Regions from separate parts of the Salinarimonas sp. NSM genome, predicted to be linked through region 4. Evidence: predicted binding sites of a transcription regulator. Region 4 holds the regulator's gene; each other region holds the start of a gene.
The links. The regulator LexA, encoded in region 4, represses DNA repair genes until DNA is damaged. The targets are predictions, from matches to a motif close to TGTTCNNNNTGTGTTCNG.

Region 1: ACTZWW_RS13120 (PA0069 family radical SAM protein) is a predicted target of LexA. The motif match lies at 2,676-2,693, and genes of this name have one in related genera.
Region 2: dnaE (DNA polymerase III subunit alpha) is a predicted target of LexA. The motif match lies at 3,743-3,760, and genes of this name have one in related genera.
Region 3: parE (DNA topoisomerase IV subunit B) is a predicted target of LexA. The motif match lies at 2,522-2,539, and genes of this name have one in related genera.

Annotation. Positions count from the first base shown of each region.
Region 1 is NZ_JBQTCJ010000033.1:21,683-27,319, reverse strand. Features, by position in the region: gene ACTZWW_RS13135 (hypothetical protein) at 1-1,417, shown strand, start outside; gene moaB (molybdenum cofactor biosynthesis protein B) at 1,483-2,034, shown strand; gene ACTZWW_RS13125 (hypothetical protein) at 2,035-2,544, opposite strand; gene ACTZWW_RS13120 (PA0069 family radical SAM protein) at 2,731-3,972, shown strand; gene ACTZWW_RS13115 (M3 family metallopeptidase) at 3,995-5,637, opposite strand, start outside.
Region 2 is NZ_JBQTCJ010000018.1:55,689-61,325, reverse strand. Features, by position in the region: gene ACTZWW_RS09205 (AAA family ATPase) at 1-156, opposite strand, end outside; gene dnaE (DNA polymerase III subunit alpha) at 239-3,709, opposite strand; gene ACTZWW_RS09195 (putative DNA modification/repair radical SAM protein) at 3,875-5,107, shown strand; gene ACTZWW_RS09190 (UdgX family uracil-DNA binding protein) at 5,107-5,637, shown strand, end outside.
Region 3 is NZ_JBQTCJ010000067.1:18,013-23,649, forward strand. Features, by position in the region: gene parE (DNA topoisomerase IV subunit B) at 374-2,455, opposite strand; gene ACTZWW_RS19445 (SufE family protein) at 2,655-3,083, shown strand; gene ACTZWW_RS19450 (thymidylate synthase) at 3,276-4,070, opposite strand; gene ACTZWW_RS19455 (GlcG/HbpS family heme-binding protein) at 4,384-4,818, shown strand; gene ACTZWW_RS19460 (cupredoxin domain-containing protein) at 4,840-5,331, opposite strand.
Region 4 is NZ_JBQTCJ010000055.1:19,530-25,166, reverse strand. Features, by position in the region: gene ACTZWW_RS17655 (esterase-like activity of phytase family protein) at 1-266, shown strand, start outside; gene ACTZWW_RS17650 (serine hydrolase domain-containing protein) at 366-1,475, shown strand; gene ACTZWW_RS17645 (benzoate/H(+) symporter BenE family transporter) at 1,607-2,806, shown strand; gene lexA (transcriptional repressor LexA) at 2,822-3,535, opposite strand; gene ACTZWW_RS17635 (hypothetical protein) at 3,683-3,811, opposite strand; gene ACTZWW_RS17630 (Bug family tripartite tricarboxylate transporter substrate binding protein) at 3,938-4,915, opposite strand; gene ACTZWW_RS17625 (tripartite tricarboxylate transporter TctB family protein) at 5,052-5,501, shown strand; gene ACTZWW_RS17620 (tripartite tricarboxylate transporter permease) at 5,498-5,637, shown strand, end outside.

The DNA of each region.
Region 1 (5,637 bases), on a different contig from region 4:
GCGGGTGCGCACCGGGCGCGGCATCGCCGATCTGCCCGAAGAGGTCGTGCGGATCGCGCGGGCATCGCTCTACGGCGTAATCACGGGCGACCAAGGCATCGCGAAGCCGGCGGCAGCGGCGCTCGATTTGTGCCTGCGCCGCGACCCCGCCAGCTACGAGGCTTTCGCCCGTCAGCTGATGGAGCCGAGCCTCGCCGCGCGTGCGACGTCAGTCCCGGGGCTCTGGCAGGTGCCTGCAACGGAGGACGACCACGCCATGATGGCGCGGCTCGCCGTCGAGTGGCTGGGCCGATACTCGGACCTTCCGGATGAAGTCGAAAAGCGGCTCGTCGACACCGCGCTCGCAGCCGGGCCATGGGCGGGTCTGCTGGCGATCGCTGCCAGCCGTCTTAAGTCGGCGGACGGCGAACGGCAGCGGCGGTGGCAGGCGCTCGCGCTGGTGCTCGACTTCGAGACGACCTGGGCAGCCCTCGGCAAGGTGGGGACCGAGGAGCGCCTTCTCATCTGGCCGGTGCGCGACCTTTTCGGCAACCGTCGGCAAAGCGGTTCCCTCCCGGCTCCGCCCGCGCTCGTGACGTGGGCGATCCGGCAGTTCCGCCCCCTGTGGCCGCCCGTGCCGCATCCCACCGGCGGCTGGTCCGGCGACACCAATCCGTGGGACGCGTCCGACTTTCTCCACCGCCTGATCGATCGCCTCGCAAACGATCACTCCGAAGAGGCGAGCACCGCTCTCGCGGACCTCGCCCATGCCCCCGAGGACGGCTACACGCCGCATCTGCGTCGTGCGCTACACGAGCAGCGGCAGGCGCGGCGGGAGCGGGCGTTCCGGCCGCTTACCGCGTCCGACATTCGGCACGTCATCGAGAACGGCCCGCCTGCGACGCCGGAGGATCTGCGCGGGGTCGTGCTCGACGCGCTCGTGCGCGTGCAGGAGCGGCTGCGTGCCGCCGACACCGACCCGATCAACAAGTACTGGAGGGACGATGGTCGCCCGCGCGACGAGGACACTTGCACCGATCGCCTGATCGAGGACCTCGAGGGGCTTTTGTCACCGGAACTCGGCCGTGCGCCGCAGGCGCATATGGCCAGAAGCAAGGAGGCCGATATCCTCTTCACCATCGGCGACATGGCGCTTCCCCTCGAAACCAAGGGTCAGTGGAACGACGATCTCTGGACGGCCGCTGGTGCGCAGCTCGACAATCTCTACGTCACCGACTGGCGCGCCGCCGGCGGCATCTATCTCGTCTACTGGTTCGGCCACGACGTGCACCGGCGCAAGCGCCCCAAGCCACATCCCGACGGTGACACCATCCGCGACGCCGAAGCCCTGCGCGCGGCGCTCGAGGCGCGACTCTCGCCCGCCCTGCGCGCGCGGATCACGGTCGTCGTCCTCGACCTCTCACGCGGCGCGCCCTGATCACCCGTTCCGTTTCGCGCCGCGGCGGTCTATCTGAGGGACGACGCCTTCGGAGCCCCGCCCCCATGCCCATCGACGAAACCCTCCCCTTCATCTCCGTCCGCATCGCCGTCCTCACCGTCTCCGACACGCGCGATCTCGCGCAGGACAAGTCCGGCGACACGCTCGTCGGGCGCATCGCGGCGGCGGGGCACCATCTGGCGGATCGGATGATCGTGCGGGACGAGGTCGCGGCGATCCGGGCGGCGGTGCAGGGATGGATCGCGCGCGCGGACGTCGACGTGGTGATCACGACGGGGGGCACCGGCTTCACCGGGCGCGACGTCACGCCCGAGGCGATCGAGCCGCTGTTCGAGAAGCGCATGGAGGGCTTCTCGGCGGTGTTTCACCGCATCAGCTACGACAAGATCGGCACCTCCACGCTCCAGTCCCGCGCCACCGCGGGGGTCGCGGGGGCGACCTACGTGTTCGTGCTGCCGGGCTCGCCCGGCGCCTGCAAGGACGCGTGGGACGGCATCCTCGGGCCGCAGCTCGACTACCGCCACCGCCCCTGCAACTTCGTCGAGATCATGCCCCGCCTCGACGAGCACCTGAAGCGCGGCAAGGCGCGGGGCTGATCAGGCCCGCCCCTCCCGCACGAGAGTCGCGGCGAGCCGTACTATTCGCGGTCGCGCGGCCTCCGCGAGATGGGAGACGTGGACGAGGTCGCCCGCGCTGGGGCGGCGCGAGCGTCCGCGCAGTCGCGCGAGAATTGTCGCGACGACGCCCGCCTCCTCCCGACGCATGCGGCCGAGCGCGCCCGGCGCGTGCGTCGGCGCCGTGCCGGCGAATCGCTCGAGCGGGCGGGAGAAGCCCTCGAGCGGCACGTCGCCCGCCTGGAGCAGCAGCAGCCAGTCCCGCCGTGCGGCGCGTGCGCCCGCTCGCCAGGGGTCCTCGCCGGGCGCCGGCGAAACGAGCGTCGCGCCCGCGGCGTCCGCCAGCGCGTCGATCGCCGGCGGTGACGGCGTGCCGCGCACGAGCACGACCGCATCGGCGATCACCCCCTCGGCGACGCCGGGCACCAGCGCCGCGATCGTCGCCGCGAGGGCCTGCGGGTCGCCGTCGGAGAGAATGAGCGCGCTGATCATGCCGTCCTCATAGCGCAGCCGTGCGGCCGCGTAACCCTTCGTTCGGGCGCACCTCCGCGCGCCGTCGCGACCGGCGCGTGCGGAACCGGGAGGGGCTTGCGTCGTTCTCATTTCGTTCGTATAAGGAAGGTCAGAACATAGACGGAACAAATCGGAATCGGCGAGAACGTTCGTTCGGAGGTCGTCATGAGCCCGGTCGCCAGCACGGCGCGCGCACCGCGCCACGTCATCGCCCCCGGCGCGCGGGATGCGTCCCCGCGGGAGCCGGCGCTCCGCGAACCCTCGGCGCGCGATCTGCAGCGCCGCGCGCTGCTGCGCGACACCGGGCGGCCCGACGCCGTGGCCGAGCGGCTGAGGCGCGGGCGCGGCGCGCAGACGAACGAGACCGGGCGCTACGAGCGCATCACCCGCGAGGCCTTCGAGGAGGACCGCCTCCACGACGAGGAGGAGCGCGCGCTCGCGCTCGCGACCGAGGTGGTGGAGGAGCGCGCGCGCACCATCATCGCGCGGAACCAGTCGCCCGACATCGGCTTCGACTACTCGATCAACCCCTATCGCGGCTGCGAGCACGGCTGCTTCTATTGCTACGCCCGCCCGAGCCACGCCCATCACGGCCTCTCGCCCGGCCTCGACTTCGAGACGAAGCTCTTCGCCAAGCCGGACGCGGCGGCGCTGCTCGAGCGCGAGCTCGCGGCGCGGAGCTATGTGCCCAAGCCCATCGCGCTCGGCGCCAACACCGATCCGTACCAGCCGGTGGAGCGGCGCTACCGAATCACGCGCTCGGTCCTGGAGGTCCTGGCGAAGCGGTCGCATCCGGTGGGGATCGTCACGAAGTCGCATCTCGTGACGCGCGACGTCGACATCCTCGGGCCGATGGCCGAGCGCGGCCTCGCCAAGGTGGCGATCTCGCTGACCACGCTCGACCCGGTGCTCGCCCGGCGCATGGAGCCGCGGGCGGCGACGCCGGCGCGCCGGCTCGACGCGATCAAGCGGCTCACCGACGAGGGCATCCCCGTGACCGTGCTCGTGGCGCCGATCGTGCCCGCGATCAACGACCACGAGATCGAGCGCATCCTGGAGGCGGCGCACGCGGCGGGCGCGCGCGAGGCGGGCTACGTGCTGCTGCGCCTGCCCGACGAGCTCAAGGGCCTCGCCCGGGACTGGCTGATCGAGCATTATCCCGATCGGCTCGAGCGCGTCCTCTCGCTCGTGCGCCAGACCCGCGGCGGCAAGGAGTACGATGCCACCTGGGGCGTGCGGCAGACCGGGACGGGGGCGTATGCCTGGATGATCGGGCGACGGTTCGAGACGGCGGCGCGCCGGCTCGGCCTCAACGCGACGCGCACGCGGCTGCGCACGGACCTGTTCGAGCCGCCCGCCGCCGCCCGGCGCCGGGCGGCGGAGGACCAGCTGTCGCTGTTCGCGTGAGGAGGGCGCCCGGCGGCGCGTGTCACGCCTCCCCGGCGGCCGGAGCGGGGAGGCCCTCGACGAGGCCGCGCTTCTTCAGGAGCGGCCCCACGTCGGGCATGCGGCCGCGGAAGGCGGCATAGGCCTCGGCCGGGTCGCGGCGGTTGCCGGCGGCGTAGACGTGCTCGCGCAGCCGCGCCGCGGTGGCCGGGTCGAAGACGTCCCCCGTCTCCTGGAAGGCCTCGAAGGCGTCGGCGTCGAGCACCTCCGACCACATGTAGCTGTAGTACCCCGCGGCGTAGCCCGAACCCGCGAAAACGTGGGCGAAGTGCGGGGTGCGGTGGCGCATGACGATCTCGTCGGGCATGCCGATGCGCGAAAGCGCCTCGCGCTCGAAGGCCTCCGGGTCGACGTTGCCGGCGTCCGGCAAGAGATGGAAGTCGAGGTCGACGAAGGCGCAGGCGAGGTACTCTACCGTGGCGAAGCCCTGGTTGAAGGTGCGCGCGCCCACGAGCTTGTCGCGCAGCGCCTGCGGCATCGGCTCGCCGGTGCGATGGTGGCGCGCGAAGCGCTCCAGCACCTGCGGCGTCTCGAGCCAGTGTTCGTAGAGCTGCGAGGGCAGCTCTACGAAGTCGCGCGCGACCGCGGTTCCGGCGAGGGAGGGATAGGTCACCTCCGAGAGGAGCCCGTGCAGCGCATGGCCGAACTCGTGGAAGAGCGTGCGCGCGTCGTCGAAGGAGAGCAGCGCCGGCGTCTCGGGCCCGCCTGCGGAGAAGTTCATCACGTTGACGATGATCGGCCGCACCCGCCCGTCGAGATTCTGCTGGGAGCGGAACGCGGAGGCCCAGGCGCCGGAGCGCTTCGAGGGCCGCGCGAAGTAGTCGCCGTAGAACAGGCCCACGTGCGTGCCCGCCGCGTCGCGCACCTCGAAGGCACGCACGTCCGGGTGCCAGCGCGGCACGTCCGCACGCTCTTCGAATGTGAGCCCGAACAGGCGCTGCGCGACATGGAAGGCCGCCTCGATCATGCGGTCGAGCGGCAAATACGGCTTGATCTCGCCCTCGTCGAGATCGTAGCGGGCGCGGCGCACGCCCTCGGCGAGGTAGCGCCAGTCCCAGGGCGCGACCTCGGGACTCTCGCCCCGCTCGGCGGCGAGCGCCGCGAGCGCGTCGCGCTCCTCGCGTGCCCGGGCACGGGCGGGCTCCCAGACGCGCCCGAGCAGATCGCTCACGGCGTCGGGCGTCTTCGCCATGGCGTCGTCGAGCTTGTAGTGCGCGAATGTCTCGTAGCCGAGGAGCCTGGCGCGCTCGGCGCGCAGCCGCACCGTCTCGGCGACGATGCCGCGGTTGTCTCGATTGACCTTGGACACGCCGCGATGGGTCCAGGCCTCGAAGGCACGCTGCCGCAGGTCGCGCCGTGCGGAGAAGGCGAGGAAGGGCTCGACCGACGAGCGCGCCAGCGTGATCACGTGCACGCCGGGCATCTTGCGATCCTCCGCCGCGCGTGCCGCGGCGGCGACGAGCCAGTCGGGCAGGCCCGCGAGATCGGCCTCGCCCTCCAGCACCAGGGTGAAGCTGCTCTCGTCGCCGAGCACGTTCTGGCCGAAGGCGGTGCCGAGCTCGGCCAGCCGCGCGTCGATCTCGGCGAGCCGCGCCTTCGCCTCCGGCGCGAGCATCGCGCCCGCAC
Region 2 (5,637 bases), on a different contig from region 4:
GGCGATGAAGGGAAAGAAGCCGACGAAGTTGCTCTTGCCCGCGCCGTTCGGGCCCAACACGATGTTGATGTCCGCGAACGCGAGCGCGTCGATCGCGCGGATCGACTTGAAGCCCTTCAAGGTGAGCGTCTCGAGCTTCCGGAACTTGTTCTGCATCGCATCCGTGCCGATGGCGCACGCCTCGCCGGGCGGCGCGATCGCCCGCTCCCACGCAGGATCGGCGACCCTCCGCCGCCGGTCAACTGATCTCCACCCACTCCACCCCCGGCACCGCCCTGAGTGCGCCGGCGATCTGCGGCGTCGCCAGGTACTTGCCCGGCAGCTTCACCTCCACCTCCTGCTCGCCGCCGTCGAGGATCAGCACGAGGGACACCTCGCCCTCGCCGCGCGCCTTCAGGCGCTCCTGCACGGAGCGGACCGGGCGCTCGTCGCGCAGGTAGATGCGCATGCCCTTCTGGTGCTTGGCGATGGCCTCGTCGAGGGGCTCGACGGCGTTGATGCGTGCGCGCACGTCCTCGCCCTCGACCCCCGCCTGCACCACGAGCACCACCGCCGAGCCCGGCTCGAGCTGGTCGCGAAAGCGCTGGAGGCCCTCCGAGAAGACGATCGCCTCGAAGTGGCCGGACTGGTCCGACAGCTGGAGGATGCCCATCTTCGAGCCGGACTTGGTGCGCCGCTCCTGCCGGTCGAGCACCGTCGCCGCGAGGCGCCCGACGCTGGCGCCGGCGCGCACGGAGCGCACGAAGTCGCTCCAGCGCTGGACGCGCAGCTTGCCGAGGAGATCGGAATACTCGTCGAGCGGGTGGCCCGAGAGGAAGAAGCCCACCGCGTCGTATTCCCGCTGCAGGCGGTCGGACGCCGTCCACGGCTCGTGGTCCGGCACGCGCAGCGAGACGTCCGCCGACGCGAGGCCGCCGAACATGTCGACGATGCCCGTCGTCTCCGCCTCGGCGGCCTGGGCGGCGAGGGAGAGCATCGGCTCGATCGCGGCGAAGGCGCGGGCGCGGTCGGGCTCGAGGTCGTCGAAGGCGCCGGCGCTCACCAGGTTCTCGAGGATGCGCTTGTTGACGGCCTTGGGCGGCAGGCGCCGGGCGAAGTCGGCGAGGTCCTCGAAGGGGGTGTCGCCACGCGCGGCGACGATCGCCTCCATCGCCTGCCGGCCCACGCCCTTCACCGCGGCGAGCGCATAGCGAATGGCGCCGCCCTTCACCGAGAAGCGCACCTGCGAGCGGTTGATCGAGGGCGCCTCCACCTTGATGCCCAGCCGCTGCGCCTCGCGGCGGAATTCGGAGAGCTTGTCGGTGTTGTCGATGTCGAGGTTCATCGACGCGGCCAGGAACTCGACCGGGTGGTTCGCCTTCAGGTAGGCCGTCTGGTAGGACACCACGGCGTAGGCGGCGGCGTGGGACTTGTTGAAGCCGTAGTCGGCGAACTTGGCGAGCAGGTCGAAGATCTCGTCGGCCTTGGCCTCGTCGATGCCGTTCGCCTTGCAGCCGTCCACGAAGCGGACGCGCTGCTTGTCCATCTCCGCCTTGATCTTCTTGCCCATGGCGCGGCGCAGGAGGTCGGCGTCGCCGAGCGAGTAGCCGGCGAGCAGCTTCGCCACCTCCATCACCTGCTCCTGGTACACGATGATCCCGAAGGTCTCGCGCAGGATCGGCGCGAGCTTCGGGTGCGGGTACCACCTGTCTTCCGCCTCGCCGCGGCCGAGCTTGCGCTCGCAATAGACCGGGATGTTGGCCATCGGGCCCGGGCGGTAGAGCGCGACGAGCGCGATCAGGTCCTCGATCCGGTCGGCGCGCATCTCGACGAGCGCCTTGCGCATGCCCGCCGATTCCACCTGGAACACGCCCACCGTCTCGCCGCGGCCGAGCATCTCGTATGTCTTCGGGTCGTCGAGGGGCAGGTTCGAGAGATCGACGGCGACGTCGCGCTCCTTCAGGAGGTCGACGGCGTTGCGCAGCACGGTGAGCGTCTTCAGGCCGAGGAAGTCGAACTTGACGAGGCCCGCCTGCTCGACCCACTTCATGTTGTACTGCGTGACCCGCATGCCGGTCTTCGGGTCTCGGTAGAGCGGCACCAGCTCCTGCAGCGGGCGGTCGCCGATGACGACGCCGGCGGCGTGGGTCGAGGCGTGACGGTGGAGGCCCTCCAGCTTCTGGGCGATGGCGAGCAGTCGCTCGACCACCTCCTCCTGCTCGGCCGCCTCGCGCAGCTTCGGCTCGTCGGCGATCGCCTGCTCCAGCGTGACGGGCTTCGCTGGATTCTGCGGCACGAGCTTGCAGAGCTTGTCCACCTGCCCGAAGGGCATCGCGAGCGCGCGGCCGACGTCGCGCAGCACGCCGCGGGCGAGCAGCGTGCCGAAGGTGATGATCTGCGCCACCTGCGGCTCGCCGTAGCGCCGCTGCACGTAGGCGATCACGTCCTCGCGGCCGTCGACGCAGAAGTCGATGTCGAAGTCCGGCATCGAGACGCGCTCGGGGTTGAGGAAGCGCTCGAACAGGAGGCCGAAGCGCAGCGGGTCGATGTCGGTGATGGTGAGCGACCACGCCACCAGCGAGCCTGCGCCCGAGCCGCGTCCCGGGCCGACGGGGATGTCGTGGTCTTTGGCCCACTTGATGAAGTCGGCGACGATGAGGAAGTAGCCGGGGAACTTCATCCGCCGGATGATGCCGAGCTCGAAGTCGAGCCGGCTCTCGTATTCCTCGCGCGTCGTGCCCGGCGCGGTGCCGTGGGCCTCGAGCCGCGCGGCGAGCCCCTCCTTGGCTTGGCGCTCGAGCTCGAGCCCCTCCGCCTCCTCGCCGTCGACGCCCTCGATGTCCGCCGTGAAGCGCGGCAGGATGGGCGCGCGCGTCGTCACGCGATACGAGCAGCGCCGCGCCACCTCGACGGTGTTGGCGAGCGCGTCCGGCATGTCGGCGAAGAGCGCGGCCATCTCGGCGCGGGTCTTGAAGCGGTGCTCCGGCGAGAGCCGGCGACGGTCGGTGTTGGCGACGACCTGGCCTTCCGCCACCGCGAGCAGCGCGTCGTGTGCCTCGTAGTCGCTCTCACGGGCGAAGAAGGGCTCGTTCGTGGCGACGAGCGGCAGGCCGCGCGCGTCGGCGAGCGCGACGAGCGCGCCTTCCACCGCACGCTCCTCCTCCAGCCCGTGGCGCTGAATCTCGACGTAGAGGCGGTCTGCGTAGATCGTCTCGAGCGCCGAGAGCCGCGCCGCGGCGAGCTCCGGCCGGCCCGTCGCGTAGGCGCGGTCGAGCGGTCCGCAGAGCCCGCCGGTGAGCGCGATCACGCCCTGCGCGTGCTCCGCCAGCGCGGCGAGCGAGACCTGCGGGCTGCCGCCGAGCTGGACGTCGAAATAGCCCCGCGTGACGAGGCGCATCAGGTTGCGGTAGCCCTCCTCGGTCTGCGCCAGCAGGACGAGGTTGGCGAGCCCCGCGGCCGCCGCCGCCGGGCCCTGGCGCTGCGCCGGATCGGGCGTCTCGAAGCAGGTGGTGATCTGCACGCCCGCGATCGGCTGGATGCCCGACCCGGAAAGCTTCTCGGAGAATTCCAGCGCGCCGAAGAGGTTGTTCGTGTCGGTCAGCGCCAGCGCCGGCTGGCGGTCCGCCAGCGCGAGCTTGGCGAGCGCGCCGATCTGCAGCGCGCCCTCGAGCAGGGAGTAGGAGGAGTGCACGTGGAGGTGCACGAAGCCGGGGTCCTTGATGATCGCCATGGCCCCTCGCCCTCCAGTCCCGATCCGCCGCGCCGTTCCTTATCCGTTTTGGCCGCGCGCCTGTCGAGGGGTGGGGCATCGCGGGCTGTGGATGGCCGTCGACGCGTGCCCCCCGCGACATCCTACCCCCTTGAACGAACCAAGAACCCGGCGCATCCTCCCCGCATGGAGCCCGCCCTCTCGCGCAAGCTGCGCGTCCTCGCCGACGCCGCCAAGTACGACGCGTCCTGCGCCTCCTCGAGCGCGCCCAAGCGCACGTCCCGCAAGGACGGGCTCGGGTCGACGGGGGGCAGCGGGATCTGCCACGCCTATACGCCGGACGGGCGCTGCGTCAGCCTGCTGAAGATCCTGCTGACCAACTTCTGCCTCTACGACTGCGTCTACTGCGTCAACCGCCGCTCGTCGAACGTCGAGCGGGCGCGGTTCACCGTCGAGGAGGTGGTGGACCTGACGTTGAACTTCTACAAGCGCAACTACATCGAGGGGCTGTTCCTCTCCTCGGGCATCGTCAAGAACGCCGACTACACGATGGAGCAGATGGTCCGCGTAGCGAAGACGCTGCGCGAGGTGCACGGCTTTCGCGGCTACATCCACCTCAAGACCATCCCCGAGGCGAGCCCCTTCCTGATCGAGGAGGCGGGGCTCTACGCCGACCGGCTGTCGATCAACATCGAGCTGCCGCAGCGCGAGAGCCTGAAGGCGCTCGCGCCCGAGAAGGACGACGCGACGATCCGCGGCACCATGGGGCGCATGAAGGAGCGCATCGTCGAGGCCAAGGCCGAGCGCAGGACGACGCGCACCGCGCGCCGCTTCTCGCCCGCCGGCCAGTCGACGCAGATGATCGTCGGTGCCGACGCCGCGACCGACACCGACGTGCTGCGCACCTCGACCGCGCTCTATTCCGGCTACGCGCTCCGGCGCGTCTACTACTCCGCCTTCTCGCCGATCCCCGATTCGAGCCGGCTCCTGCCGCTCAAGCCGCCGCCGCTCCAGCGCGAGAACCGGCTCTACCAGGCGGACTGGCTCCTGCGCTTCTACGGCTTCGAGGTGGACGAGATCGCGGCCGGCGCTGATGCCGGCATGCTCGACCTCGAGATCGACCCGAAGCTCGCCTGGGCTCTCAAGCACCGCGAGCGGTTTCCCGTCGACGTCAACCGGGCCGACCGGGAGCTGCTGCTGCGGGTGCCGGGGCTCGGGGTCAAGGCGGTCGACAAGATCCTCGTCGCGCGCCGCCACCGCCGGCTCGCCCTCGACGACGTCGCGCGGCTCGCGGGCTCGGTGAAGCGCGCGCGCGCCTTCCTCGTCACCACCGATCACACGCCGGGCGCGCTGCTCGACCGCCTCGACCTCAGAGCCGCGCTCGTGCAGCGGCCCGCCGAGCAGCTCACCCTGTTCTGATGCGCCGCGTCACCCTCGCACCCGGGGCCGATCTCGACGGGTTTCGCCGCGCCGCCCGCGCGCTCGTCACGGAGGGCGTGGCGCCCGACGACGTCGTGTTCGAGGACGGCCGTACGGCGAGCCTGCTGCCCGAGGCCGAGATCGCCGAGGCGCCGCCGCTCGCATTGCCGAAGACCGTTCCGCCGATCGTGAAGGACGTCGCGATGCACCGCGACCCGGAGCGCTGGGCGCTGCTCTACCGGCTGATCTGGCGCGTGACGCGGGGCGAGCGGCGGCTGCCGGAGATCGTCGCCGACCCGCTCGTGCACGCGCTTCACGTCATGCGGCGCAACATCGGCCGCGACATCCACAAGATGCACGCCTTCGTGCGCTTCCGGAAGGTGGAGGGCAGCGATCCCGAGCGCTTCGCCGCCTGGTTCGAGCCCGAGCACCACATCCTGCGCGCCGTCGGCCCGTTCTTCCGCGACCGCTTCGGCGCGATGCTCTGGTCGATCCACACGCCCGACGGCTCGATCCTGTGGGACCGTGAG
Region 3 (5,637 bases), on a different contig from region 4:
CGAAACCTGAGGCACGCTTCGCTGCGGACCGCCACAAGGGCAGCCGAGGTTCGGTTCGCAGCGGATCGATCCGGATTATATTCTGCTCGAATCTCGCCCGCCTAACCTATCGCGGAAAATGATAGTGGAAAAATGCCTCCGCCGACTCGCGCGACTGCATAGCAAAATCCTGAGCTTCTCCAGGAGCACAACTTCTATCTCTCCGTGTTAACGACCTCTAGTCGCCGCCACGTTTGGCAGATAAGCGGCAAATCCGCGGTCTTCCACACAAGTCCTGAACGCCTCGTCCCCTACAGGGAAGGAGACTGCCTTCGTCGATTGTCCGAACGAGCCATTCCGAAAGGGTCGAGAGAGCCGGGCAGAGCCCGCAGCGTCAGATGTCGAGGTCGATCGTCTCGGCGAAGGCGGCGCGCTCGGAGATGAAGGCGAAGCGGGCCTCCGGCTTGTTGCCCATCAGGCGCTCGATCGCGTCCGACGTCGCCTCGCGGTCGTCGGCGACGATGGCGACGCGCAGGAGCTTGCGCTTGGCCGGATGCATCGTCGTCTCCTTGAGCTGGGCGGGCATCATCTCGCCCAGGCCCTTGAAGCGGCTGACCTCCACCTTGGCGTTGGCCTTGAACTCGCTCCTCGTCAGCCGCTCGCGCTCCGCCTCGTCGGCGGCGTAGACCGACTTCGCGCCGTGGGTGAGCTTGTAGAGCGGCGGGACCGCCAGGTAGAGATGCCCGCCGTCGATCAGCCGCGGCATCTGGCGGTAGAAGAAGGTGATCAGCAGCGAGGCGATGTGGGCGCCGTCGACATCGGCGTCCGTCATGATGATGACCTTCTCGTAGCGCAGGTCGTCGTCGCGATAGTGCGCGCCGGTCCCGCAGCCCAGCGCCTGGACGAGGTCCGCGAGCTGCTGGTTGGCCGCGAGCTTGTCGCGACCGGCCGAGGCTACGTTGAGGATCTTGCCGCGAAGCGGCAGCACGGCCTGCGTCTGCCGGTCGCGCGCCTGCTTGGCCGAGCCGCCGGCCGAGTCGCCCTCCACGATGAACAGCTCGGAGCCGGCCGCGCCCGCATTGGTGCAGTCGGCGAGCTTGCCGGGAAGCCGCAGCTTGCGCGTCGCGGACTTGCGGGCGACCTCCTTCTCCTGGCGCCGCCGCAGGCGCTCCTCGGCGCGGTCGATCACCCAGTCGAGCAGCTTCGCCGACTGCGCCGGCGAGGACGCCAACCAATGGTCGAAGGCGTCGCGGATCGCGCTCTCGACGATGCGCGAGGCCTCGAGCGTGGCGAGCTTGTCTTTCGTCTGGCCCTGGAACTCCGGCTCGCGGATGAAGACCGAGAGCATGGAGGCGCAGGTGACCATGACGTCGTCCGCCGTGACCGCGCTCATGCGCTTCTGCTGGTTCACCCGCTCGGCGTGGTCGCGCAGCCCGCGCAGCAGCGCGATGCGCAGGCCCGACTCGTGCGTGCCGCCCTCGGGCGTCGGGATCGTGTTGCAATACGAGGAGGAGAACCCGTCCTCGCCGTTGGCGAGCCACGCGATCGCCCATTCGAGCGAGCCGTGGCCGCCCGGCTTGGTGATCTTGCCCGAGAAGAGCTGGTCGGCGACGAGCTCCTTGCCGGCGATCTCGGCGGAGAGATAGTCGCTCAGCCCGTTGGGGAACTTGAACGTCGCCTCCGCCTCGTAGCCCTCGCCCGGCACGACGAGCGCGGGGTCGCAGCGCCAGCGGATCTCGACTCCGCCGAAGAGGTAGGACTTCGAGCGCGCCATCTTGAACAGGCGCAAGGGGGAGAACTTCGCCTGCTCGCCGAAGATCTGCACGTCGGGCTTGAAGCGCACCCGCGTGCCGCGGCGGTTGTGCACGCGACCGACCGTCTCCAGCGGCCCCAGCGCGTGGCCGCGCGAGTAGACCTGGCGGTAGAGCGTCTGGCCGCGGGCGACCTCGACCTCGAGCCGCTCGGACAGCGCGTTGACCACCGAGACGCCGACCCCGTGCAGGCCGCCGGAGGTCTCGTAGACCTTCGAATCGAACTTGCCGCCGGCGTGCAGCGTGGTGAGGATCACCTCGAGCGCCGACTTGCCCGGAAACTTCGGGTGCGGGTCGATCGGGATGCCGCGGCCGTTGTCGGTGACGGTGATGAAGCCGTCCGCCCCCAGCTCCACCTCGATGAAGCTCGCGTGGCCGGCCACCGCCTCGTCCATGGAATTGTCGATCACCTCGGCGAAGAGGTGATGGAGCGCCTTCTCGTCGGTGCCACCGATGTACATGCCCGGGCGCCGGCGCACGGGCTCGAGGCCCTCCAGCACCTCGATGGCGGAGGCGTCGTAGCCGTCCTCGCCGACGGAACCTTGAGAGTGGCCCTGCGCCGCCTTTCCGGCCGCGCGCGCGCCGCGCCTCGCCGCGGGCGCGGCCGTGGGCTCCTCCAGCTTGCGCGCCGCCCCGCCCTCGAAGAGATCGTCCCCGTTCGCCATGAAGCCGCCCGTCTCCGCCGCTCGAATCGGTCCACGCGCGCGGATGCGCGCCACCTGCCTCTATAGGAGAACAAAAGACCAACTGCAAAACCGAACAGGCCCGCGGGCGCGCCCGCGCGCACTTCTCCACAGGCCGCGCCGCCGCGTGACGCGTGCCTAGGCCCTTGCCTCGCGGGGCGTCCCGGCCGATGTAGGGTACATGCTGCCGAAATTCGACGAGATCGTCGCGAACCTCGAGTTCCTCGACGACTGGGAAGAACGCTACCGCTACGTGATCGAGCTCGGGCGCCTGATGCCCGAGCTGCCGGAGGGCGCGCACACGGAGGCGAACCGCGTGCACGGCTGCGCGAGCCAGGTCTGGCTCGAGACCCGCCGCGAGGATGGCGGCGCGGGCGATCCCGTGCTCGTCTTCCGCGGGGATTCCGACGCGCACATCGTGCGGGGCCTCGTGGCGCTGCTGGTGGCGCTCTATTCCGGCAAGCCCGCGTCCGAGATCTCGACCACCGACGCGGTGGAGATCTTCGATCGGCTGGGCCTGCGCGAGCACCTTACGCCCCAGCGCTCCAACGGCGTGCGCGCCATGGTCGAGCGCATCCGCCGCGACGCGATCGCGGCGAAGGTGGGGTGAGGGGCGCCGTCATCCCGGATGCCGAAGGCAGTGCGGGACCCGGAACCTCCGGAGCCTCGAAGAGCGGCGTGCGCAGGCCGCGGCGCTCGACGCGTCCTTCGGCATTCCGTGGACGCGCGCGCTTCCGCGCACGCTCATCGAGCACCTGTGGATCTGGGTCCCGGATCGGCTTCGCCGTCCGGGATGACAGGATCAAACGGCGATCGGCGCCTTGATGGCCGGGTGCGGGTCGTAGCCCTCGACCGCGATGTCCTCGAAGCGGAAGGCGAAGAGGTCGGTCACGTTCGGGTTCAGCACCAGGCGGGGGAGGGGGCGCGGCGCGCGCGCGAGCTGCTCCTTCGCCTGCTCGAGGTGATTCAGGTAGAGGTGCGCGTCGCCCAGCGTGTGGACGAAGTCGCCGACGCCGAGCCCCGTCGCCCGCGCGATCATGTGGGTGAGCAGCGCGTAGCTCGCGATGTTGAACGGCACGCCCAGGAACACGTCCGCCGAGCGCTGGTAGAGCTGGCAGGAGAGCCGCCCCTCCGCGACGTAGAACTGGAACAGGCAATGGCACGGCGCGAGCGCCATCCGCTCGAGGTCCGCCGGGTTCCAGGCGGAGACGACGAGGCGGCGCGAATCGGGGTTGCGGCGGATCTCGTTCACGACCCAGTCGATCTGGTCGATGGTGCGGCCGTCGGGTGCCTCCCAGGAGCGCCACTGCTTGCCGTAGACGGGCCCGAGCTCGCCGTCGGCATCCGCCCACTCGTCCCAGATGGTGACGCCGTTCTCCTGGAGCGTGTGCACGTTGGTGTCGCCGGCGAGGAACCAGAGCAGCTCGTGCACGATCGAGCGGATGTGCAGCTTCTTCGTCGTGACGAGCGGGAAGCCTTCGGCGAGGTCGAAGCGCATCTGATGCCCGAACACCGACCGCGTCCCGGTCCCCGTGCGATCGGACTTCTCGACGCCGTCGTCGAGGATGCGCTGGAGGAGGGCGTGGTACTGGTGCATGGGCGGGGCTCCTGGGGAGGGGGAGCTTACATCCGACGTGCCGATCTCGCACCCGGCGTACAGGTGTTTCCACAGGACTGGTCGCGGTGGGCGACTGTGAGGTCGTCCGGTCGAGCATGACGGATCGTGATCAGCTCGAGCGGCTGCAGGGTGCAGCCGGTCCCTCGGCGAACAGGGCCGAGCGCAGGCCCGAGGTGCGAACGCACCTTTGCCGTCATGCGGCCTTCGCCGCGGCGCCGCGATGGCGTATGGCTCGCGCCGAACGCATCGCGCAGACCCCGAGATGACGCAGACCCGAAGGGAGACCGACACCATGGCCGACATCACCCGCGCGCAGGCGCGCACCATCGTCGAGACCGCGCTGGCCACCGGCCGCGAGCGCGGCTTCAAGCCGCTCGCGATCGCCGTCTACGACGCCCGTGGCGCGCTCAAGGCCTTCGAGGCGGAGGACGGCACGTCGCTCAAGCGCGGCGAGATCGCCATGGGCAAGGCCTTTGCGGCGGTGGCGCTCGGCGTGCCCTCGCGCACCATCAACGCGATGGCGCTCGAGCGCCCGCACTTCGTCGGGGCGCTCGGCGGGGTGGTCGGCGGGCCGTTCGTGCCGGTGCCGGGCGGGGTGCTCGTGAAGGCGAGCGACGGGTCGCACGCCGGCGCGGTCGGCATCTCGGGCGACACGTCCGACAACGACGAGGCGGCCGCGCTCGCCGGGATCGCCGCGGCCGGGCTCGAGGGCGTCACTGGCGCCTGAGCCGCCGCGGCGGAGGGCGGATCAGTCCTCGACGACGAAGGCGCCGCGGGCGGGGTCCGTCGTGTCCGGGCCCGCGCAGGCGAAGGCGTGCTCGCCCACCTGGTCGGTCTCGAAGAGGATCTGCCCGATCGTGCCGGGCGCGACGATCCACGCGCCCGCCGCCTCGTCGTAGGCGGCGTCGATGGCGCTCGCGACCGTCGCCTCGTCGATGAGCGTCGGCGCCGCGAAGGCGCCGGCCGCGTCGGTGCCGTTGACGATCTGTAGTGTCAGCGTCTCGCCGGCGGGGAGCGGCGCGCGGTCCGGGCGGCAGACGATCCGGCCATCCTCGATGCCCATGGCGATCTCGACGGCGACGGGCTCGGCCGACTGGGCGAGGGGCACGTCGGCCGTCGGCTCGCCGGGCTGGACCTGCGCGTGGCTCGGCGAGGCGGTCGCGAAGCAGGCGAGCGTGAAGGCTGCGAGGACGGCGTCGCGCACGCGTGTCGGCGTGCGCGCGGCGTCGTCCGAGGTCACGGCGGTGCTCCGACGAGGAGCAGGCATCGATGACGTCATGGAGATTCTCCCGAAGAACGTGCGTATCGAACGGGAAACGAACGCGGGCTCGTCGTGCGTCGTTCCGGCCGGGGGGCGTGCGTCGTTCCGGCCGGGGGGCGTGCGGCCGCCGGCGGCAAGCCGGACGTGCCGCCGGAGCGCGGAGGCCGCGAGGGGAGGCGTCAGGAGGCGTTCGCGCACATCCAAATTGTGGATTGGGGCGGATATCGCGTGCTTCGGACGTCCCGAGTCGAGACGCACGGCGTCTCCTTTGTTAGACACATCAGT
Region 4 (5,637 bases):
GCGACCTCCTGCTGCTCGAGCGCCGCTACGCGCTGACGAGCGGCGTCGCGGCGCGCATCCGCCGCGTGCCCGGCGCGGACCTGCGCCCCGATGCGACCCTCGACGGCCCGGTCATCTTCGAGGCGGACTGGACGAACGCCATCGACAACATGGAGGGTCTCGCCGTCCACACCGGGCCCGAGGGCGAGACCATCCTCACGATGATCGCGGACGACAATTACTCCGTGCTGCAGCGGACGCTGCTGCTGGAGTTCGAGCTGGCGTGACCGCCGCCGGGCGGCGCACGCGAACCGTCGGCGGACCCTCTTGCGGGGCGATACGGCCGCGCTAGTCTCGCGCTCCCTTCCGCTTCGGAATGCCTCCCGATGACGATCCACCCCGCCCTGTCCCGCTGCCGCCGTGCCGGCCCGCGCCTCGCCTCGTGCCTCGCTCTCTCGCTGATCGCCGCACCGTCCGCCGCCCTCGCCCAGCGCCTCTCGGAGGTCGACGCCCTCGTCGCCCCGCACGTGGGCGTGGACACGCCCGGGCTCGCCGTCCTCGTCGTGGAGCACGGGGAGGTTCGGCACATGGTCGGCTACGGTGTCGCCGACGTCGAATCGCAGGAGCCCGTCACCCCGGACACGCTGTTCGACCTCGCCTCCGTCTCCAAGCAGATGACGGCGCTCGCCGCGGCGCTCCTCGTCGAGGACGGCACGCTCGACCCGACGGCGCCCGTCGCCGACGTGCTGCCGATGCTGCCCGCGCTCCCGGAGGGAGCGAGCCGGCCGATCCTGCTCGAGGACCTCGTGCGCCACACGAGCGGCCTGCCGGACTACCTCGGCGACGCCCCCGGCCTCGGTTTCGATGCGAGCACCGACCAGTCCCGGGTCCTCGGCTGGGTCGCCGCCATGCCGCTCGACGCCGAGCCGGGCAGCGTCTTCTCCTACTCGAACACCGGCTATCTCGTGCTCGGCGCCCTCCTCGCCGCCGCCGAGGGCGCCGAGAGCCTCGACGCGGTGCTGCACGCGCGCCTCTTCGCACCGCTCGGCATGACGTCCTCCGCCTCCGGCTACCCGGTCGACGCGGCGCTGCGCGCCTCCGGCTACGCCGGGGCGGGCGGCGCCTTCGAGGCGAGCGAATGGGACACGGCGGTGGAGGGCGACGGCTCGATCTGGACGAGCGTCGCCGATCTCGCGCGCTACGAGGTCGCGCTCGCCGACGGCTTCGCCCCCGCCGAGGTCCTGTTCTCCGAGGGCGCCTTCGACGACGGGGAGCGGATCATCGACGAGAGCGGCGCCGGCTACGGCTGGGGCTGGTCGCTCTACACCGACGACTTCGACAGGACGGTCGCGGCGCATGGCGGCTCGTGGTACGGCACGGCGACCTACTACTATCGTGGGCTCGACAGCGGCGTCTCGGTGGTGGTGCTCGCCAACGGCGAGGACCTCGACGCCGAGAGCCTCGCCTGGGCGATCGCGCGGGCGGTCGAGGAGTGAGGCGGACCGCACGCGGCGCAGCCCTGGTCGGCGCGCGCGGGGGTGGCGCGCGGACCCGGGGGGCGGCAGTCTCGCGCCGGCGATCGAGCGGTCGAGTCGTGCGCGGGGCGTGAGCGGGGCGTGAGCGGGACATGAGCGAGACGGCGGGCGGGACGGGGACGGCGGCGCGCGCGCCGGCGGAGGGGGGCGGCGGGCTGATCCAGCCGCTCTCGGCGGGTGCGCTGGCGGCGCTCGTCGGCTTCGCCTCGACCTTTGCGCTGCTGCTGCAGGGCTTCGTCTCGGTGGGCGCGACGCCGGCGCAGGCCGCCTCGGGCCTGCTCGCGGTCTGCCTCGTCAAGGGCGTGCTGGCGATCGGCCTCTCGTGGCGCACGCGGCTCCCGATCTCGATCGCCTGGTCGACGCCCGGCGCCGCGCTGCTCGTGGCGACCGGCGCCTTCGCCGGGGGCTTCCCGGTCGCGGTCGGCGCCTTTCTCGCGGCCTCCGCGCTCGTGATCCTGGCGGGCGTGATCCGCCCGTTCGGGCGGGCGGTGGAGCGCATCCCGATGCCGCTCGCCGCCGCGATGCTGGCGGGCATCCTTCTCGATCTGTGCCTCGCCCCCGCCCGTGCGACCCTGGCGGAGCCGGCTCTGGCGCTGCCGATCGTGATCGTCTGGGCGCTCGCCCTGCGCTTCGCTCGGCCCTACGCGGTGCCGCTGGCGGTTCTCGTGACGATCGGCGTGGTGCTCGCGGCGACGCCCCTGCCGGACGCGTCCTGGGGGGCGCTCGCGCCGCGGCCGGTGCTCGTCGCGCCCACCTTCTCGCTGGATGCCCTCGTCGGCCTCGCGCTGCCGCTCTTCCTCGTGACCATGGCCTCCCAGAACGTGCCGGGCCTCGCGGTGCTGGCGGCCAACGGCTACCGCCCGCCGGTCGGGCCGATCTTCGTCGGCACCGGCGTCGCGAGCGCCGTCGCCTCCGTCTTCGGCGGCCACCTCGTCAACCTCGCCGCGATCACGGCGGCTTTGTGCGCCGGGCCGGAGGCGCATCCGGACCCGTCGCGGCGCTGGGTCGCCGCCGCGGCGGCGGGCGCCGTCTACATCGCGCTCGGGCTCTCGGCCGGTGCGGCGGCCGCCTTCATCTCGGCCTCGCCGCCGATCCTGATCCAGGCGGTGGCGGGCCTCGCGCTGCTCACGAGCTTCGCCGGCGCGATCCAGGCGGCGCTCGCCGACGAGAAGGCCCGCATGGCCGCCCTCGTCTGCTTCGTCACCACGGCCTCGGGCGTCGCCTTCTTCGGCATCGGCGCCCCGTTCTGGGGCCTGCTCGCAGGCGGGTCGATGTGGCTGCTGCGGCGGTGAGGGCGCGAGCCTCGCTCAATACCGCCGGAACAGGCTCACCAGCTTGCCCTGGATCTTCACCCGATCGGGCCCGAGCACCCGCGTCTCGTAGGCGGGGTTGGCCGCCTCGAGCGCGATCGACGAGCCGCGGCGGCGGAAGCGCTTGAGGGTCGCCTCCTCGTCGTCGATCAGCGCGACGATGATGTCCCCCGTGTTGGCCACGTCCTGCTTGCGCACGACCACGATGTCCCCATCGAGGATGCCGGCCTCGATCATCGAGTCGCCGCGGACCTCCAGCGCGAAGTGCTCGCCCGACGCGACGAGGTCCGGCGAGACGGTGATCGAGTGGCTCTGCGACTGGATCGCCGAGATCGGGACGCCCGCCGCGATCCGGCCCATGACCGGGATCTGGATTCCGCGCTCCTCGTCCGGCAGGCTCGGCGCCGCCACAGGCGCCGCGGCGGCCTTGGGCTTGGCCGCGAGCCCGCCCTCGACGACGCTCGGGCTGAAGCGCCGGCTCGCGGGCACGCCGAGGCCCTCGGGCAGGCGCACGACCTCGAGCGCCCGCGCCCGGTTCGGGAGCCGCCGGATGAAGCCGCGCTCCTCCAGCGCCGTGATCAGCCGGTGGATGCCCGACTTCGACTTGAGGTCGAGCGCATCCTTCATCTCGTCGAAGGAGGGCGGGACGCCGGTCTCCCGCACCCGCTCGTGGATGAAGCGAAGCAGTTCGTGCTGTTTGCGCGTGAGCATGGGCACCCCGTCTTGGAGCCTCTTGGAGCCTTCCGCGGCCGCCGGCCGAATCGCCGATACGATCTCTCGGAAAACAAACGCGGAACTTATACCCGTTCCCCATGCGTTCCGCAACCCCCGTCGCGACCCGTCTTCGCGGCGGGGCATTCATCCCGGGAGCGCCCGCAGGTGGATCAGCGCTCCGGCGAAACGCCTCTCCAGCGGCCCTATGCGCGACGGCAGCCCGACGAGCGCGACGCGCGCCGGGCTCGGCGGGTCGTCGATCGCATCCTGCATCGTCCCCTCGCTTCGTTCGGTCGGCGGAGCGGGCGCCGCTCCGCGCCCGGGATCCTCGGATTCGGGATCGTGGTCGCGGATCCCTCGGATCGGGCTCCCGCGACGCACGCCCGATGCACCGCGCGCTCAGCCGCCCGTGCCGACGGCCTCGCGCACGAGCGGGATCCAGGTCTCGCGCTGCTCGGCGTAGAAGGCGTCGATCTCGGCCGGCGTGCGCGGCGGCACGAGGTCGGCGCCGAGCGCGAGCAGCTGCTCCCGCACGGCGGGCGTCTCCATCACCGCCGCGACCTCGGCATTGAGGCGCTCGACGATCGCGTCCGGCGTTCCGGACGGCGCCGCGATCGTGTTCCAGGTGGCCGCCTCGAAGCCCGGGAAGCCCAGCTCGGCCACGGTCGGCACCTCCGGCAGCGCCCCGGAGCGCGCGAGGGAGGTGATGGCGAGCGGGCGCACCGCCCCCGCCTCGATCTGCGGGATCGCGGTCACCGCGACGTCGAACATGTGCGACAGGCGTCCGGCGACCACGTCGCGCCGCGCGTCCGAGCCCGCCTCGTAGGGCACGTGCTCGACCTCGACGCCGACCGCGTTCGCCCAGCGCAGGCCGGTGACGTGCGTCGTCGTGCCGACCGGGCCGGATCCGTACTGGAAGGCGCCCGGCTCGGCCTTCAGAGCCGCGACGTAGTCTTCCATGGTCTGCGCCGGGTCATCCGGATTGACCACGAGGACGAGGGGCACGGAGTTGATCATCGCCACCCCGCGCAGCGTCTCGGACAGGTCGACCGGCATGTCCGGGAAGAGCGCGATGTTGAACACGAGCTGCGAGGACGTGCCGACGAGGAGGGTATGGCCGTCGGGCTCGGCATCGGAGACGAGCTCCGTCGCCACCATGCCCGAGCTCTGCGGCATCGCCTCGAGCACGATGCGCTGCCCCAGGCGCTTCTCGAGCTCGGCGGCGACGATCTGCGCGGAGACGAAGGCGTTGCCGCTGGCGGCGGACGCGGTGATCAGCCGAATCGGCTGGGTCGGCCAGCCCTCCGCCTGGGCGGGAGCGGACGCGACCGCGATCGCACCGGCAGCGAGGCCGGCGGCGAGAATGCTCTTCCACATGGTCTTCCCTCGGTCTAAGGAGTGATGAGGAATGAATACCTGTTTCTCGGCGAGAGGCAATATGAGTAACTCACGCTCCAATGATTTACGCTCCACTCTAGTTTTTCTTCATTCTAAGTTGGATTACAGTATTTTCGTGGAGATTTCCGTTGCGGCCGCTGCGTCGGCCTTCGCACTCGCGGCGAGCGCTCTCCCGGAAGGACGCCCGGGGCGACTCGGGCCGGCGGACGTTCCCCTCGCGCTCGCCGCCCTGACGACGCTCGCCGCGCTCCTCGGGATCGCGACCCGCCGCCGTGCCGCGGCCGCGGCGGGGGCGGCGGTCGATCCCTGCGCGGCGCTCGGCACGATACCCACGCGCACCGTCGTACGCCTGCTCGCGTCGATCGTCCTCCTGGCGACGACGGTCGCCCCGCTCGGGCTCCTCCTGTCGGGCACGCTCTGCGGCGCGCTGGCGGCGTCGGCGGTGACGGGCGCGCGCCTCCCCGGCTCCCTCGCCGCGGGGGCGGTCACGGCGGCACTCGTCGCGGGCGTCTTCGTCGGCCTCGTCGGCCAGCCTCTGCCGCTCCTGCCGGACGCCCTGCGATGACCGAGGTCGACATCGTCGCGGGCCTCGCGGCTGCGCTGACCCTCGAGCATCTCGGCTGGGCCTTCGCAGGGGCCTTCCTCGGCACGCTGGTGGGCGTGCTGCCGGGCCTCGGCCCGGTGGCGACGATCGCCCTGCT